DNA from 3 places in the Paraoerskovia marina genome. Region 2 is predicted to be linked to each of the others. Evidence: riboswitches for the same ligand, from Rfam matches in the RefSeq annotation. Region 2 holds a riboswitch; each other region holds the start of a gene.

The links. Region 2 has a riboswitch for S-adenosylmethionine ahead of BLU20_RS02295 (hypothetical protein). Riboswitches for the same ligand answer to the same signal wherever they lie in the genome.
Region 1: it holds a riboswitch for S-adenosylmethionine, as region 2 does, so the genes downstream of both, BLU20_RS13515 (rhodanese-like domain-containing protein) here and BLU20_RS02295 (hypothetical protein) in region 2, are expected to answer to the same signal.
Region 3: it holds a riboswitch for S-adenosylmethionine, as region 2 does, so the genes downstream of both, BLU20_RS00030 (aminotransferase class V-fold PLP-dependent enzyme) here and BLU20_RS02295 (hypothetical protein) in region 2, are expected to answer to the same signal.

Annotation. Positions count from the first base shown of each region.
Region 1 is NZ_LT629776.1:2,974,880-2,979,640, reverse strand. It holds gene BLU20_RS13520 (O-succinylhomoserine sulfhydrylase) at 1-1,048, opposite strand, end outside; gene BLU20_RS13515 (rhodanese-like domain-containing protein) at 1,045-1,494, opposite strand; SAM riboswitch class I at 1,500-1,595, opposite strand; SAM riboswitch class IV at 1,708-1,823, shown strand; gene BLU20_RS13510 (aminotransferase class V-fold PLP-dependent enzyme) at 1,855-3,258, shown strand; gene BLU20_RS13505 (CsbD family protein) at 3,362-3,535, opposite strand; gene BLU20_RS13500 (MaoC family dehydratase) at 3,602-4,510, opposite strand; gene BLU20_RS13495 (3-oxoacyl-ACP reductase) at 4,507-4,761, opposite strand, start outside.
Region 2 is NZ_LT629776.1:478,286-483,046, forward strand. It holds gene BLU20_RS02275 (Stp1/IreP family PP2C-type Ser/Thr phosphatase) at 1-351, opposite strand, end outside; gene BLU20_RS02280 (FHA domain-containing protein FhaB/FipA) at 361-846, opposite strand; gene BLU20_RS02285 (FhaA domain-containing protein) at 857-1,564, opposite strand; tRNA gene BLU20_RS02290 (tRNA-Leu) at 1,810-1,892, shown strand; gene BLU20_RS02295 (hypothetical protein) at 2,173-2,877, opposite strand; SAM riboswitch class IV at 2,888-3,004, opposite strand; gene BLU20_RS02300 (ATP-binding cassette domain-containing protein) at 3,300-4,761, opposite strand, start outside.
Region 3 is NZ_LT629776.1:2,508-7,268, reverse strand. It holds gene BLU20_RS00040 (O-succinylhomoserine sulfhydrylase) at 1-663, opposite strand, end outside; gene BLU20_RS00035 (rhodanese-like domain-containing protein) at 660-1,109, opposite strand; SAM riboswitch class I at 1,115-1,210, opposite strand; SAM riboswitch class IV at 1,323-1,438, shown strand; gene BLU20_RS00030 (aminotransferase class V-fold PLP-dependent enzyme) at 1,470-2,873, shown strand; gene BLU20_RS00025 (CsbD family protein) at 2,977-3,150, opposite strand; gene BLU20_RS00020 (MaoC family dehydratase) at 3,217-4,125, opposite strand; partial or broken gene BLU20_RS00015 (3-oxoacyl-ACP reductase) at 4,122-4,761, opposite strand, start outside.

The DNA of each region.
Region 1 (4,761 bases), 490 kb from region 2:
TCGCCGTCTCGGGGTCCGTGCCGGCGGGGACGTCCAGGTCGAAGGTGACGACCGTCCCGCCGCCGGTCTGCTGCGCGCGGGCCAGGTCGGCCTGCGGGTGTGAGTCGAGGAACGGGTAACGCACGGCCGCGATCCCGGGGAGCGACTCGAGCTGCTCGGCGAGCCGGTGAGCGGCGGCGTTCTGCGCGCGGACCCGGACGTCGAGGGTCTCGAGGCCCTTGAGCAGCGTCCAGGCGTTGAACGGCGACAGCGACGGGCCGGTGTTGCGGATCATCGTCTTCACGGGGCCGTCGATGTAGTCCGACGACCCGAGGATCGCCCCGCCGAGAACACGTCCCTGGCCGTCGATGTGCTTCGTCGCGGAGTACACCACGGCGTCGGCACCGAGCTCGAGCGGCTTCTGCATCAGCGGTGTCGCGAACACGTTGTCGAGGACGACGAGCGCACCCGCACGGTGCGCGAGGTCGCAGACCGCACGGACGTCGACGATGTCCTGCATCGGGTTGGACGGGGTCTCGAAGAAGACGACGTCCGCCGGCGTGGACAGCGCCTCCTCCCACTGGGAGAGGACGTGACCGTCGACGTAGTCGGTCTGCACACCCCAGCGCGCGAAGATCTCGTCGAAGATGACGAGGGTCGAGCCGAAGAGGGCGCGGGCCGCGACGATGCGCGATCCCTGGCCGACGATCGCCGCGAGCGACGTGAAGACGGCCGACATCCCCGTCGCCGTGGCGAAGCAGGCCTCGGCCCCCTCCATCAGGCGCATCCGCTCCTCGAACGTGTGCACCGTCGGGTTGCCGTACCGGGAGTAGATGAAGCGGTCGGCGTCGCCGGTGAACGCGGCCTCGGCCTCGGCGGCTGACTCGTAGGCGTAGCCCTGGGTGAGGAACAGCGCCTCGCTGGTCTCGCCGAACTCGGAGCGGCGGTGCCCGCCGCGCACGGCGAGCGTCGCCGGACGGGCGCTCGCGGGCAGAGGCCCGCGCGCACGGCCTCCGGGCACCTCGCCGGGGCCCGAGGGGCCCGCGACGGACCCGTAGGGCGCGCTCATGCGGAGGTCCACGTGGTGCTCGGCAGGCCGGCGACGCGCCACCCGTTCTGGTTGCGGACGCCGAGCGCGTCGGCGTCGCCCTCGAAGCCCTCGAGCACGTTGTACGCGGGGCCGAGACCGGCCGCGGTCGCGGCGGCGGCGGCACCGATCGAGCGGTTGCCCGACCGGCAGAGGAACACGAGGGTGCGCCCGTCGCCCGGCGTCACGCCGGCCTCGAGGATGGGGTCGAGGAAGTGCGGGTTCGGGCCGAGCTGGGTGACCCAGGGGGTGTACACGGTCTCCTTGTCGAGCGAGGAGACGTCGGCGACGCCGATCGTGCGCCACTCGCCCTCGGTGCGGACGTCGACGAGCACCGCACGCTCGTCGGTGGCGAGGATCTCCCACGCGTCCTGGGGGGTGATGTGACCGGCAAAGCCGTCGGCGGGTCGGATGTCCGGGGTGCTCATGAGCTCCTCCATCGGTCGTGGCGGTAGCACCCGCGCCCTGAGGGCCAGGGGGGTTGCTGCGGCGTCATCGTGCCAAGTCACTCAGCCGCTCTGGATGGTTGGAGGGATCGTACGTCACGGCGGACGGGCGTCAACACGCCGTCTCAGAATTGATGCCCACGATGCGAGATCGGCTTTTGACAGGCCCGGACCGGCTCGCCATTCTTGGAGGCAGGTCATGAGTGCCAGCGCGAAACCCCGGTTTGCTGGCCGGCAACCCTCCTCCCACGGTGGGGTGCCCCGGGTGACGACCCGGCCGTTCACCAGGTGGTGCGCGGCAAGCGTGGGACGCCGCGGCGTCCCGGATCTTGGAGGACTGCAGTGAGCGCACCAACTCTCGGGACCACGGTCTGTGACCACCTGGACCCCGTGCTCCCCGTCACCGGCGCCGAGACCCTCGTCCCGCGGGTCGGTGCCGCCCCGATCCGGTACGCCAACCTCGACGTCGCCGCCTCGGCCCCCGCCCTGGCGAGCGTCGCCGAGCGCGTCGCCGAGGTGCTGCCGCTGTACGCGAGCGTGCACCGCGGTGCGGGGTACCTCTCGCAGGTCTCGACCGCCCTGTACGAGGCCTCCCGGCGCACCATCGGCGACTTCGTCGGCGCACGGCCGGACGACGTCACGGTCGTCACGCGCAACACCACCGACTCGTTGAACCTGCTCGCCGGCTGCGTCCCCGCGGGGCCCGACGGCCTGCCGGGTCGGGTCCTGGTGCTCGACCTCGAGCACCACGCCAACCTGCTGCCCTGGCAGCGCGGGAGCGCGACGGTGCTGACCGCCGCACCGACGGTCTCCGGCACGCTCGCGGCCCTGCGCGCCGAGCTCGCGCGGACCCCCTACGTCCTGCTCGCCGTCACCGCGGCGTCGAACGTCACGGGGGAGTCTCTGCCCCTCGCGGACGTCGTCAAGATCGCGCACGACGCCGGAGCCCGGGTCGTCCTCGACGGCGCCCAGCTGGTCCCGCACCGCAGGGTCTCGCTCGCCCGGAGCGGCGCCGACTGGATCGCGTTCTCCGGCCACAAGACCTATGCGCCGTTCGGCGCGGGCGCGCTCGTCGGCCGCCGCGACTGGCTCGACTCGGGCACGCCCTACCTGGCCGGTGGCGGGGCCGTGCGTCAGGTCGGGCTCGACGAGACCCGGTGGCAGTCCGCACCGGCCCGCCACGAGGCAGGGTCGCCCAACGTCATCGGCGCCGTGGCGCTCGCGGCGGCCTGCGACGCGCTCGCGGCGGTCGACCCGGCCGAGCTCGCCGAGCACGAGGCCGTGCTGCGACGGCGCCTCGTCGACGGCCTGTCGGCGATCGAGGGGGTCGAGGTCGTCAGCCTCTGGCCCGACGCCGAGGACCCGGTCGGTGTCGTGACGTTCGCCGTCGAGGGGCACGACCCAGGCTTCGTGGCCGCCTACCTCTCGGCCGAGCACGGCATCGGTGTGCGTGACGGACGGTTCTGCGCCCACCCGCTGCTCTCACGGCTCGGGCTGACCGGCGGGGCCATTCGCGCCTCGGTCGGTGTCGGTACCGCGGGTGAGGAGGTCGAGCGCCTGATCCGTGCCCTCGAGACGTTCGTCGCCCAGGGCACGCAGGTGGAGTACACCGTCGTGGACGGCTGCTGGACCGTCGTCGACGACCCTCGTCCCGTGCCCGCCGGCTCCGGGCTCTCCGGTCTCTTCGCCACGGCAGCGGCCGGCTTCGTCGCCGAGTCCGCCGGATGCGGCCCGCTGCCGGAGTAGCCGCGAGCGGCGAGACGACGGTCCGGCGCCGCCCGGCCTCGCACCCTCACCTGGCAGCACGACGGCCCCCACCCGCAGCGGGTGGGGGCCGTCGTGGTCAGCGTCAGTGCTTGAAGGCGTCCTTGGCCTTCTCGCCTGCCTGCTTGACGTCGGAGGAGGCCTGGTCGGCCTTGCCCTCGGCCTCAAGACGCTCGTTGTCGGACGCCTTGCCGGCGCCCTCCTTGATCTTGCCCTGAGCGTCTTCTGCTGCGTTCGAGATCTTGTCGCCGATACCCATGTGCTGCTCCTTTCGTCGGTGAGACCGACCGTAAGGAGGTCGTACGGAACTCGCACGCCGAGACCGTCAGCGTGGTGTCACCGACCCGTTGAGGTGCAGCAGACGCTTGCGCGCATTCCATCCGGTGATGGACCACACGCCCTCGGTGCCCGGCCGGACGGAGACGTCCACGACGCCGGGCAGCACGACCGGACGGGCGAACTGCACGTCCCAGTCGTAGGCGTCGCCCCGCGCCGGCCCGACCTGCGCCAGGGCGCGCGCCGCCGTGTACATGCCGTGGGCGATGGTGCGGGGAAACCCGAAGGCCTTGGCGCCGAGCACCGAGACGTGGATGGGGTTCCGGTCGCCCGAGACCGTCGCGTACGCCTTGCCGACCCGGGCGTCGAGCCGCCACCGTGCCGTGGGGAGCGGCGGGACGAACTCGGGTCGCTCCGTCTCCTCGGGAGCCGGGGCGAGGTGGACACCCTTGGCCAGGTACGTCGAGACGCCCGTGTACGCGGGGGAGTCGTCCCCGATGACCGTCACGTCGGTGACCAGGTCGACCTGGGTCCCGCGACGGTGACCGCGCAGGCCCTCCGCCCGGGCCGTCACCGTCACCGACTCGCCGAGCTCGACGGGACGGAAAAGGCTGACGTGGTTCTCGACGTGGACCATGCCGAGCAGCGGCAGAGGGAACTCGGGCCGCACCATCAGGGCCGTCGCGAGCGGGAACCCGAGCACGTGAAGGAACCCGGCAGGCATCGTCTCGCTCGGGCGCTCGCCGACCAGCCGCTCGTACTCGGCCAGGCGGCGCGCGACGTCGTCGCCCGAAGTGGAGACCTCGGCCACCCGCAGCGTGGTGTCCGGCAGCGTGGTGGTCTGCGGCGCGTCCGACCCGGGCAGCACGCGCCGCGCCGCGGCGACGCCCGAGCCGGACGCGCCACGGACGAACGACCCGCCGAGCGGTGGGATCTGCCCGAGCTCCTCGACGGTCACTGGCCCACCAGGTTCTGCCCGCACACGCGGAGCACCTGGCCGTTGACGCCCGTCGAGCCCGGCGACGCGAGGAACGCGATGGCCTCCGCGACGTCGATCGGCTGACCGCCCTGCTGCAGCGAGGACGCGCGACGCGCCACCTGCCGTGCGATCGCGGGGATGGAGGCCGTCATGTCGGTCTCGATGAACCCCGGGGCGACGGCGTTGGCCGTGCCGCCGACCGCGGCGATCAGCGGTGCAGTCGCACGCGT
Region 2 (4,761 bases):
CGAGTCACCGAGGTGCGCCATCACGAGCTTGTTGCCCGCGCGCAGCATCGCGGTGACGGTGGTGCCCATCCCGTTCAGGTCGGGCTCCTCCTCGCTGCGCTGCACGAGGTCCACGCGCGCCTCGTCGACCGAGCGCTCCAGCTCGGAGAGGGCGTCGTCCGGCCCGTGCGACTCGCCGTCGAGGTGCGCGAGCGCGGCGATGGTCATCGACGACGCCACGTCACCCCCGGCGTGCCCGCCCATGCCGTCGGCGACGACAAGAAGGTGGGGACCCGCGTAGGCGGCGTCCTGGTTGTTGGCACGCACGAGTCCGACGTCGGACCGTGCGGCGTACCGCAGTGCGATGTTCACCGAAAACCGCTATCCCTGGAGTTCCACGACGCTCTGACCGATCTTGACGGGCACACCCAGGGTAATCGGCATCACACCCGAGATTCGCTGGTCCCGGACGAACGTCCCGTTCGTGGAGCCGAGGTCCTCGACGAACCACTTGCCGCCGTCGGAGTAGAAGCGGGCGTGGCGCGACGACGAGTAGTCGTCGTCCAGCACCAGCGTGCAGCCGGGCGCACGGCCGATCAGGATCGGGTGACCGCCCAGCGGGAGTGACGTCCCCCGCAGCGGGCCCGACGTCACGACCAGACGACGCGGCGTGCTCGACAGGGCGCCCGACGGCGTCGGCGGGCCCGACGACGGCGCACCGGAGGCGACCGCGGGCTTGCGCTTGCGCCGCTGGGTGATCCGCGTGCCGTACAGGTCCCGGCGCAGCACACCGACCGCCGAGAGCACGAACACCCACAGCAGCGCCAGGTATCCCAGCTTCAATAGGGTGAACGTCAGCTCGCTCATCGGTGCGTGATCACCACTCCTCGTCGTCGCGGGTGGGCGCGCCGGTCCAGAACATGATCCGCGTGCGCCCGATGGTCAAGGTGTTCCCGTCGAGGAGCGTAGCGGCTGGAACCTGATGACCCTCAACGTACAGGCCGTTCGTCGAGCCGAGATCCGTCGCGACCACACCGTCCCCGGTCACGCGGATCTCCAGGTGCCGGCGGGACACCCCGGCGTCGTCCACCACGATGTCCGCCTCGGAGCCACGGCCGATGACGGTGACCGGGCCCGTCAACAGGTAGCGCTGACCGTCGATGTCCACCAGGGGGTGTCGGGCCCCCGGGGACGACGTCGCGGGCGCCGTCGAGCCGCGGACCGTCGCCGAGGAGAGGGTGAAGCGGCCGGGCTCGAGCTCCGTGTTCTGCTCGAACGTCACGCTCACCGGCCCGACGAACGCATAGTGCTGCGAGGCGGCGTACTCCGTGACGTTGGTGGCAAGCTCGTCGGCGAGCGTCTCCGCGCCCCAGCCGTCGATCTGCGTGTAGTCGTCCTCCGACAGGTTGATCGTGTACTCGTTGGGCACGACCGTCCTGTCGCGGCCCACGACGGCGGCACGATCGTCGACCTCGCGGCGCAGCGCGCTCGCCAGCTCGACCGGCTTGACCTCGGTACGCCCACGCGAGAAAGCGCTGTTGACGGCGCGTTCGACGCCGCGCTCGAAACGATCTAGGACGCCCATGCCACCTCCTCCCGTCGACGCACACGGCGACGACGCCACAGCCGCGCCCACCCGGTGCGGGCGCGGTCCCACTGATCGTAACGACGAGAGCGATCATTGGCCCTCTCGGTGCGACACGAGCGAGACACGGTGTGGTGAAGGTTCTGCGCACGCGCACCGGGCTGTCCTATTTGTCGCACGCACCGGCCGCCCCGCCGGGCTCGATTCAAGGATCAGGCCCGCTGCGTGCTAATCTCCTTCAGCGCGCGCGAGTGGCGGAATGGTAGACGCGCTAGCTTCAGGTGCTAGTGTCCGAAAGGGCGTGGGGGTTCAAGTCCCCCCTCGCGCACAGAGTCGGTCTCCTCCGGGAGATCGCAACGATGAAAGTCCCGACCGGGTCGACCGGATCGGGACTTTCGTCGTTTCTGGGGCGGCCGGTTGGGACCAGCGCCGCAGGTCGAGCTCAACCACCGTCGGTCGAGCCTGTCGAGACCGGGTTTCGACAAGCTCAACCTCCGCAGGTCGAGCTCAACCTCCGTTGGTCGAGCCTGTCGAGACCGGGTTTCGACAAGCTCAACCGCCGTCGGTCGAGCTCAACCGCCGTCGGTCGAGCCTGTCGAGACCTGCCGTCAGCGGAAGCGCAGACGGTGCGCCTGGACCAGGCCGATCAGATCGGCCCCGACGCTCCGAGAGGCGGCGGACAGCCGCTTCAGCGACTCCCGGAACCGGCGTCGGGCGTTCTTCAACTCTTGGTCACTGTCCCAACGACGCAGCATCGCGCCCAGACCCGCGACGGCGGAGAGCGCCTCGGCGTGCACGGCATGGTCTGTCGGCTCGAGTGCCTCGAGCCAGTCGGCGTAGCGCTGTACTCGCTGCTCCATCGCGTCCGAGACGAGACCGCTCCGGCGTAGGTCTCGGACGCCGATCGCCGGCGTCGTCGGCCCGCTACGGGTCGGACGCTCGACGATCGGGACGCCCTGCAGCACCGCCTCGTCGAAGACGCCGTGCACCCGGGCCTTGAGGTGGGCGCGCGCGGCAGCCACGCCAGAATCGTCTCTCACGGACGGGCCGATCAGCCGGTGAAGGATGGTCTGCCGGTCCGCGGGGGACGTCGCGGCCGCGGTGGCCAGATGGTGCGCGAAGTGGTGGCAGACGTTGCATAGCGTTCGGTTCCGGCTGAGCTCGGTCCGGCCCCACGAGCCGACCATGCAGGCCGTGCAGAGCATGCCGTGCTCGATGAGCGTCACGCCCGTTCGTCGTGCCCTCTCGCGACGACGCGCACCCGGCTCGTGTTCAAGGATTCCGTCGATCCGCAGGTAGTACTTCTCCACCATCCGTGGCTCCCTTCGCTCCTTCCCGCCACGGTCGTGGCGGGCCGGTCTTCCTCCTGGGGCACCGTGCGCGGGGTGGCGCGGTTGCCGGACCAGCACGCGGAGGGCGTATCGCTGGTCGCTCTTGACCTGGGGCAGGACGATAGCGGCGGATGGCGGGTGGTGCAAACCGGGACAAGCGGGTCTCGACAGGCTCGACCGACGGGGGTTGAGCTTGTCGAAACCGGGTCTCGGGCTACGGGTCTCGACAGGCTCGACCGGCGGGGGGTCTCGACAGGCTCGACCGACAGGCTCGACCGACGGAGGTTGAGCTTGTCGAAACCGGGTCTCGGTCTACGGGTCTCGACAGGCTCGACCGGCAGGGGTCTCGACAGGCTCGACCAACAGGCTCGACCAACAGGCTCGACCAACAGGCTCGACCAACGTCAGACGACGTAGTCCGCCAAGTGTTCCCCGGTGAGCCCGGCCCGGGCGGCCACGAGGTCGGCCGGCGTGCCCTCGAAGACGACGCGACCGCCGTCGTGCCCGGCGCCGGGGCCGAGGTCGATGATCCAGTCGGCGTGCGCCATGACGGCCTGGTGGTGCTCGATCACGATCACGGACTTGCCGGAGTCGACCAGCCGGTCGAGCAGCCAGAGCAGGTGCTCGACGTCGGCGAGGTGCAGGCCCGTCGTCGGCTCGTCGAGGATGTAGGTGCCGCCCTTCTCGCCCATGTGGGTGGCGAGCTTGAGCCGCTGGCGCTCGCCGCCGGAGAGGGTGGTCAGGGGCTGGCCGAGCTTGACGTACCCGAGCCCGACGTCGGAGAGGTGGCCGAGGATCTTCGCGGCGGCGGGGACGCGCGAGGCCCCGGTGCTGAAGAACTCGGAGGCCTCGGCGACGGAGAGCTCGAGGACCTCGCTGATGTTCTTGGCGCCGCCCGCGGAGTCGTCGTCGCCGAGGGTGTACTCGAGGACGGAGGCCTGGAAGCGTCGGCCCTCGCACTCCTCGCAGACGGTCTCGACGCTGGCCATCACCCCGAGGTCGGTGTAGATCACGCCGGCGCCGTTGCAGGTGGGGCAGGCGCCGTCGGAGTTGGCGCTGAAGAGACCGGGCTTCACGCCGTTGGCCTTGGCGAAGGCCTTGCGGATGGGGTCGAGCAGGTTGGTGTACGTCGCGGGGTTGGAGCGCCGCGACCCGCGGATGGGGTCCTGGCCGACCGACACGACGTCGGCGCCTGACGGGATCGACCCGTGGATCAGCGAGCTCTTGCCGGACCCGGAGACGCCGGTGACGACGACGAGCACGCCGAGCGGCACGTCGACGTCGACGTCCTGGAGGTTGTGCATCGAGGCGCCGCGGATCTCGAGGGTGCCCGACGGCGTGCGGACAGCGTCCTTCACCGAGGCCCGGTCGTCGAGGTGGTGGCCGGTGAGGGTGTCGGAGCCGCGCAGCCCGTCGACGGTGCCCTCGAAGCAGATCTCGCCGCCGGCGGTCCCGGCGCGCGGGCCGAGGTCGACGACGTGGTCCGCGATCGCGATCATCTCGGGCTTGTGCTCGACGACGAGCACGGTATTTCCCTTGTCGCGGAGCTGGAGCAGGAGGGTGTTCATCCGGTCGATGTCGTGCGGGTGCAGGCCGATCGACGGTTCGTCGAAGACGTATGTGACGTCGGTGAGCGACGACTCGAGGTGGCGGATCATCTTCACGCGCTGCGCCTCGCCGCCCGAGAGCGTCCCCGACGGGCGGTCCAGGCTCAGGTACCCGAGGCCGATGGTCACGAACGACGCGAGCGTCGCGCGCAGCGCCTCGATCAGCGGTCCGAGCGACGGCTCCGCGAGGTCGTCCATCCAGGTGGCGAGGTCGCTGATCTGCATCGAGCAGAGGTCGGCGATGTTCTTGCCGCGGATC
Region 3 (4,761 bases), 480 kb from region 2:
GAGCTCGAGCGGCTTCTGCATCAGCGGTGTCGCGAACACGTTGTCGAGGACGACGAGCGCACCCGCACGGTGCGCGAGGTCGCAGACCGCACGGACGTCGACGATGTCCTGCATCGGGTTGGACGGGGTCTCGAAGAAGACGACGTCCGCCGGCGTGGACAGCGCCTCCTCCCACTGGGAGAGGACGTGACCGTCGACGTAGTCGGTCTGCACACCCCAGCGCGCGAAGATCTCGTCGAAGATGACGAGGGTCGAGCCGAAGAGGGCGCGGGCCGCGACGATGCGCGATCCCTGGCCGACGATCGCCGCGAGCGACGTGAAGACGGCCGACATCCCCGTCGCCGTGGCGAAGCAGGCCTCGGCCCCCTCCATCAGGCGCATCCGCTCCTCGAACGTGTGCACCGTCGGGTTGCCGTACCGGGAGTAGATGAAGCGGTCGGCGTCGCCGGTGAACGCGGCCTCGGCCTCGGCGGCTGACTCGTAGGCGTAGCCCTGGGTGAGGAACAGCGCCTCGCTGGTCTCGCCGAACTCGGAGCGGCGGTGCCCGCCGCGCACGGCGAGCGTCGCCGGACGGGCGCTCGCGGGCAGAGGCCCGCGCGCACGGCCTCCGGGCACCTCGCCGGGGCCCGAGGGGCCCGCGACGGACCCGTAGGGCGCGCTCATGCGGAGGTCCACGTGGTGCTCGGCAGGCCGGCGACGCGCCACCCGTTCTGGTTGCGGACGCCGAGCGCGTCGGCGTCGCCCTCGAAGCCCTCGAGCACGTTGTACGCGGGGCCGAGACCGGCCGCGGTCGCGGCGGCGGCGGCACCGATCGAGCGGTTGCCCGACCGGCAGAGGAACACGAGGGTGCGCCCGTCGCCCGGCGTCACGCCGGCCTCGAGGATGGGGTCGAGGAAGTGCGGGTTCGGGCCGAGCTGGGTGACCCAGGGGGTGTACACGGTCTCCTTGTCGAGCGAGGAGACGTCGGCGACGCCGATCGTGCGCCACTCGCCCTCGGTGCGGACGTCGACGAGCACCGCACGCTCGTCGGTGGCGAGGATCTCCCACGCGTCCTGGGGGGTGATGTGACCGGCAAAGCCGTCGGCGGGTCGGATGTCCGGGGTGCTCATGAGCTCCTCCATCGGTCGTGGCGGTAGCACCCGCGCCCTGAGGGCCAGGGGGGTTGCTGCGGCGTCATCGTGCCAAGTCACTCAGCCGCTCTGGATGGTTGGAGGGATCGTACGTCACGGCGGACGGGCGTCAACACGCCGTCTCAGAATTGATGCCCACGATGCGAGATCGGCTTTTGACAGGCCCGGACCGGCTCGCCATTCTTGGAGGCAGGTCATGAGTGCCAGCGCGAAACCCCGGTTTGCTGGCCGGCAACCCTCCTCCCACGGTGGGGTGCCCCGGGTGACGACCCGGCCGTTCACCAGGTGGTGCGCGGCAAGCGTGGGACGCCGCGGCGTCCCGGATCTTGGAGGACTGCAGTGAGCGCACCAACTCTCGGGACCACGGTCTGTGACCACCTGGACCCCGTGCTCCCCGTCACCGGCGCCGAGACCCTCGTCCCGCGGGTCGGTGCCGCCCCGATCCGGTACGCCAACCTCGACGTCGCCGCCTCGGCCCCCGCCCTGGCGAGCGTCGCCGAGCGCGTCGCCGAGGTGCTGCCGCTGTACGCGAGCGTGCACCGCGGTGCGGGGTACCTCTCGCAGGTCTCGACCGCCCTGTACGAGGCCTCCCGGCGCACCATCGGCGACTTCGTCGGCGCACGGCCGGACGACGTCACGGTCGTCACGCGCAACACCACCGACTCGTTGAACCTGCTCGCCGGCTGCGTCCCCGCGGGGCCCGACGGCCTGCCGGGTCGGGTCCTGGTGCTCGACCTCGAGCACCACGCCAACCTGCTGCCCTGGCAGCGCGGGAGCGCGACGGTGCTGACCGCCGCACCGACGGTCTCCGGCACGCTCGCGGCCCTGCGCGCCGAGCTCGCGCGGACCCCCTACGTCCTGCTCGCCGTCACCGCGGCGTCGAACGTCACGGGGGAGTCTCTGCCCCTCGCGGACGTCGTCAAGATCGCGCACGACGCCGGAGCCCGGGTCGTCCTCGACGGCGCCCAGCTGGTCCCGCACCGCAGGGTCTCGCTCGCCCGGAGCGGCGCCGACTGGATCGCGTTCTCCGGCCACAAGACCTATGCGCCGTTCGGCGCGGGCGCGCTCGTCGGCCGCCGCGACTGGCTCGACTCGGGCACGCCCTACCTGGCCGGTGGCGGGGCCGTGCGTCAGGTCGGGCTCGACGAGACCCGGTGGCAGTCCGCACCGGCCCGCCACGAGGCAGGGTCGCCCAACGTCATCGGCGCCGTGGCGCTCGCGGCGGCCTGCGACGCGCTCGCGGCGGTCGACCCGGCCGAGCTCGCCGAGCACGAGGCCGTGCTGCGACGGCGCCTCGTCGACGGCCTGTCGGCGATCGAGGGGGTCGAGGTCGTCAGCCTCTGGCCCGACGCCGAGGACCCGGTCGGTGTCGTGACGTTCGCCGTCGAGGGGCACGACCCAGGCTTCGTGGCCGCCTACCTCTCGGCCGAGCACGGCATCGGTGTGCGTGACGGACGGTTCTGCGCCCACCCGCTGCTCTCACGGCTCGGGCTGACCGGCGGGGCCATTCGCGCCTCGGTCGGTGTCGGTACCGCGGGTGAGGAGGTCGAGCGCCTGATCCGTGCCCTCGAGACGTTCGTCGCCCAGGGCACGCAGGTGGAGTACACCGTCGTGGACGGCTGCTGGACCGTCGTCGACGACCCTCGTCCCGTGCCCGCCGGCTCCGGGCTCTCCGGTCTCTTCGCCACGGCAGCGGCCGGCTTCGTCGCCGAGTCCGCCGGATGCGGCCCGCTGCCGGAGTAGCCGCGAGCGGCGAGACGACGGTCCGGCGCCGCCCGGCCTCGCACCCTCACCTGGCAGCACGACGGCCCCCACCCGCAGCGGGTGGGGGCCGTCGTGGTCAGCGTCAGTGCTTGAAGGCGTCCTTGGCCTTCTCGCCTGCCTGCTTGACGTCGGAGGAGGCCTGGTCGGCCTTGCCCTCGGCCTCAAGACGCTCGTTGTCGGACGCCTTGCCGGCGCCCTCCTTGATCTTGCCCTGAGCGTCTTCTGCTGCGTTCGAGATCTTGTCGCCGATACCCATGTGCTGCTCCTTTCGTCGGTGAGACCGACCGTAAGGAGGTCGTACGGAACTCGCACGCCGAGACCGTCAGCGTGGTGTCACCGACCCGTTGAGGTGCAGCAGACGCTTGCGCGCATTCCATCCGGTGATGGACCACACGCCCTCGGTGCCCGGCCGGACGGAGACGTCCACGACGCCGGGCAGCACGACCGGACGGGCGAACTGCACGTCCCAGTCGTAGGCGTCGCCCCGCGCCGGCCCGACCTGCGCCAGGGCGCGCGCCGCCGTGTACATGCCGTGGGCGATGGTGCGGGGAAACCCGAAGGCCTTGGCGCCGAGCACCGAGACGTGGATGGGGTTCCGGTCGCCCGAGACCGTCGCGTACGCCTTGCCGACCCGGGCGTCGAGCCGCCACCGTGCCGTGGGGAGCGGCGGGACGAACTCGGGTCGCTCCGTCTCCTCGGGAGCCGGGGCGAGGTGGACACCCTTGGCCAGGTACGTCGAGACGCCCGTGTACGCGGGGGAGTCGTCCCCGATGACCGTCACGTCGGTGACCAGGTCGACCTGGGTCCCGCGACGGTGACCGCGCAGGCCCTCCGCCCGGGCCGTCACCGTCACCGACTCGCCGAGCTCGACGGGACGGAAAAGGCTGACGTGGTTCTCGACGTGGACCATGCCGAGCAGCGGCAGAGGGAACTCGGGCCGCACCATCAGGGCCGTCGCGAGCGGGAACCCGAGCACGTGAAGGAACCCGGCAGGCATCGTCTCGCTCGGGCGCTCGCCGACCAGCCGCTCGTACTCGGCCAGGCGGCGCGCGACGTCGTCGCCCGAAGTGGAGACCTCGGCCACCCGCAGCGTGGTGTCCGGCAGCGTGGTGGTCTGCGGCGCGTCCGACCCGGGCAGCACGCGCCGCGCCGCGGCGACGCCCGAGCCGGACGCGCCACGGACGAACGACCCGCCGAGCGGTGGGATCTGCCCGAGCTCCTCGACGGTCACTGGCCCACCAGGTTCTGCCCGCACACGCGGAGCACCTGGCCGTTGACGCCCGTCGAGCCCGGCGACGCGAGGAACGCGATGGCCTCCGCGACGTCGATCGGCTGACCGCCCTGCTGCAGCGAGGACGCGCGACGCGCCACCTGCCGTGCGATCGCGGGGATGGAGGCCGTCATGTCGGTCTCGATGAACCCCGGGGCGACGGCGTTGGCCGTGCCGCCGACCGCGGCGATCAGCGGTGCAGTCGCACGCGTGTGCCCGATGACACCGGCCTTCGAGAACCCGTAGTTCGTCTGCCCGCGGTTCCCGGCGATCCCGGACGTCGAGGCGAGCGAGACGATGTGGGGTTCTCGGAGAAGCCGTTCGCCCCGAGCAGGTACTCGTTGATGCGCAGCTGGGCGTCGAGGTTCACCGCGATCACGGCGTCCCACTTCTCCGGCTTCATGTTGGCGAGCAGCTTGTCCCGCAGGATCCCGGCGTTGTGCACGAGGACGTGCAGGCCGCCGTGGCGGGCGCGGGCGTGCTCGAGGATCCGCGCGCCGGCGTCGGGTGCGGTGACGTCGAGCTGCAGCGCGGTACCGCCGACCTCGTTGGCCACCCGGGCGAGCGAGTCACCCGCGGCGGGGACGTCGACGACGA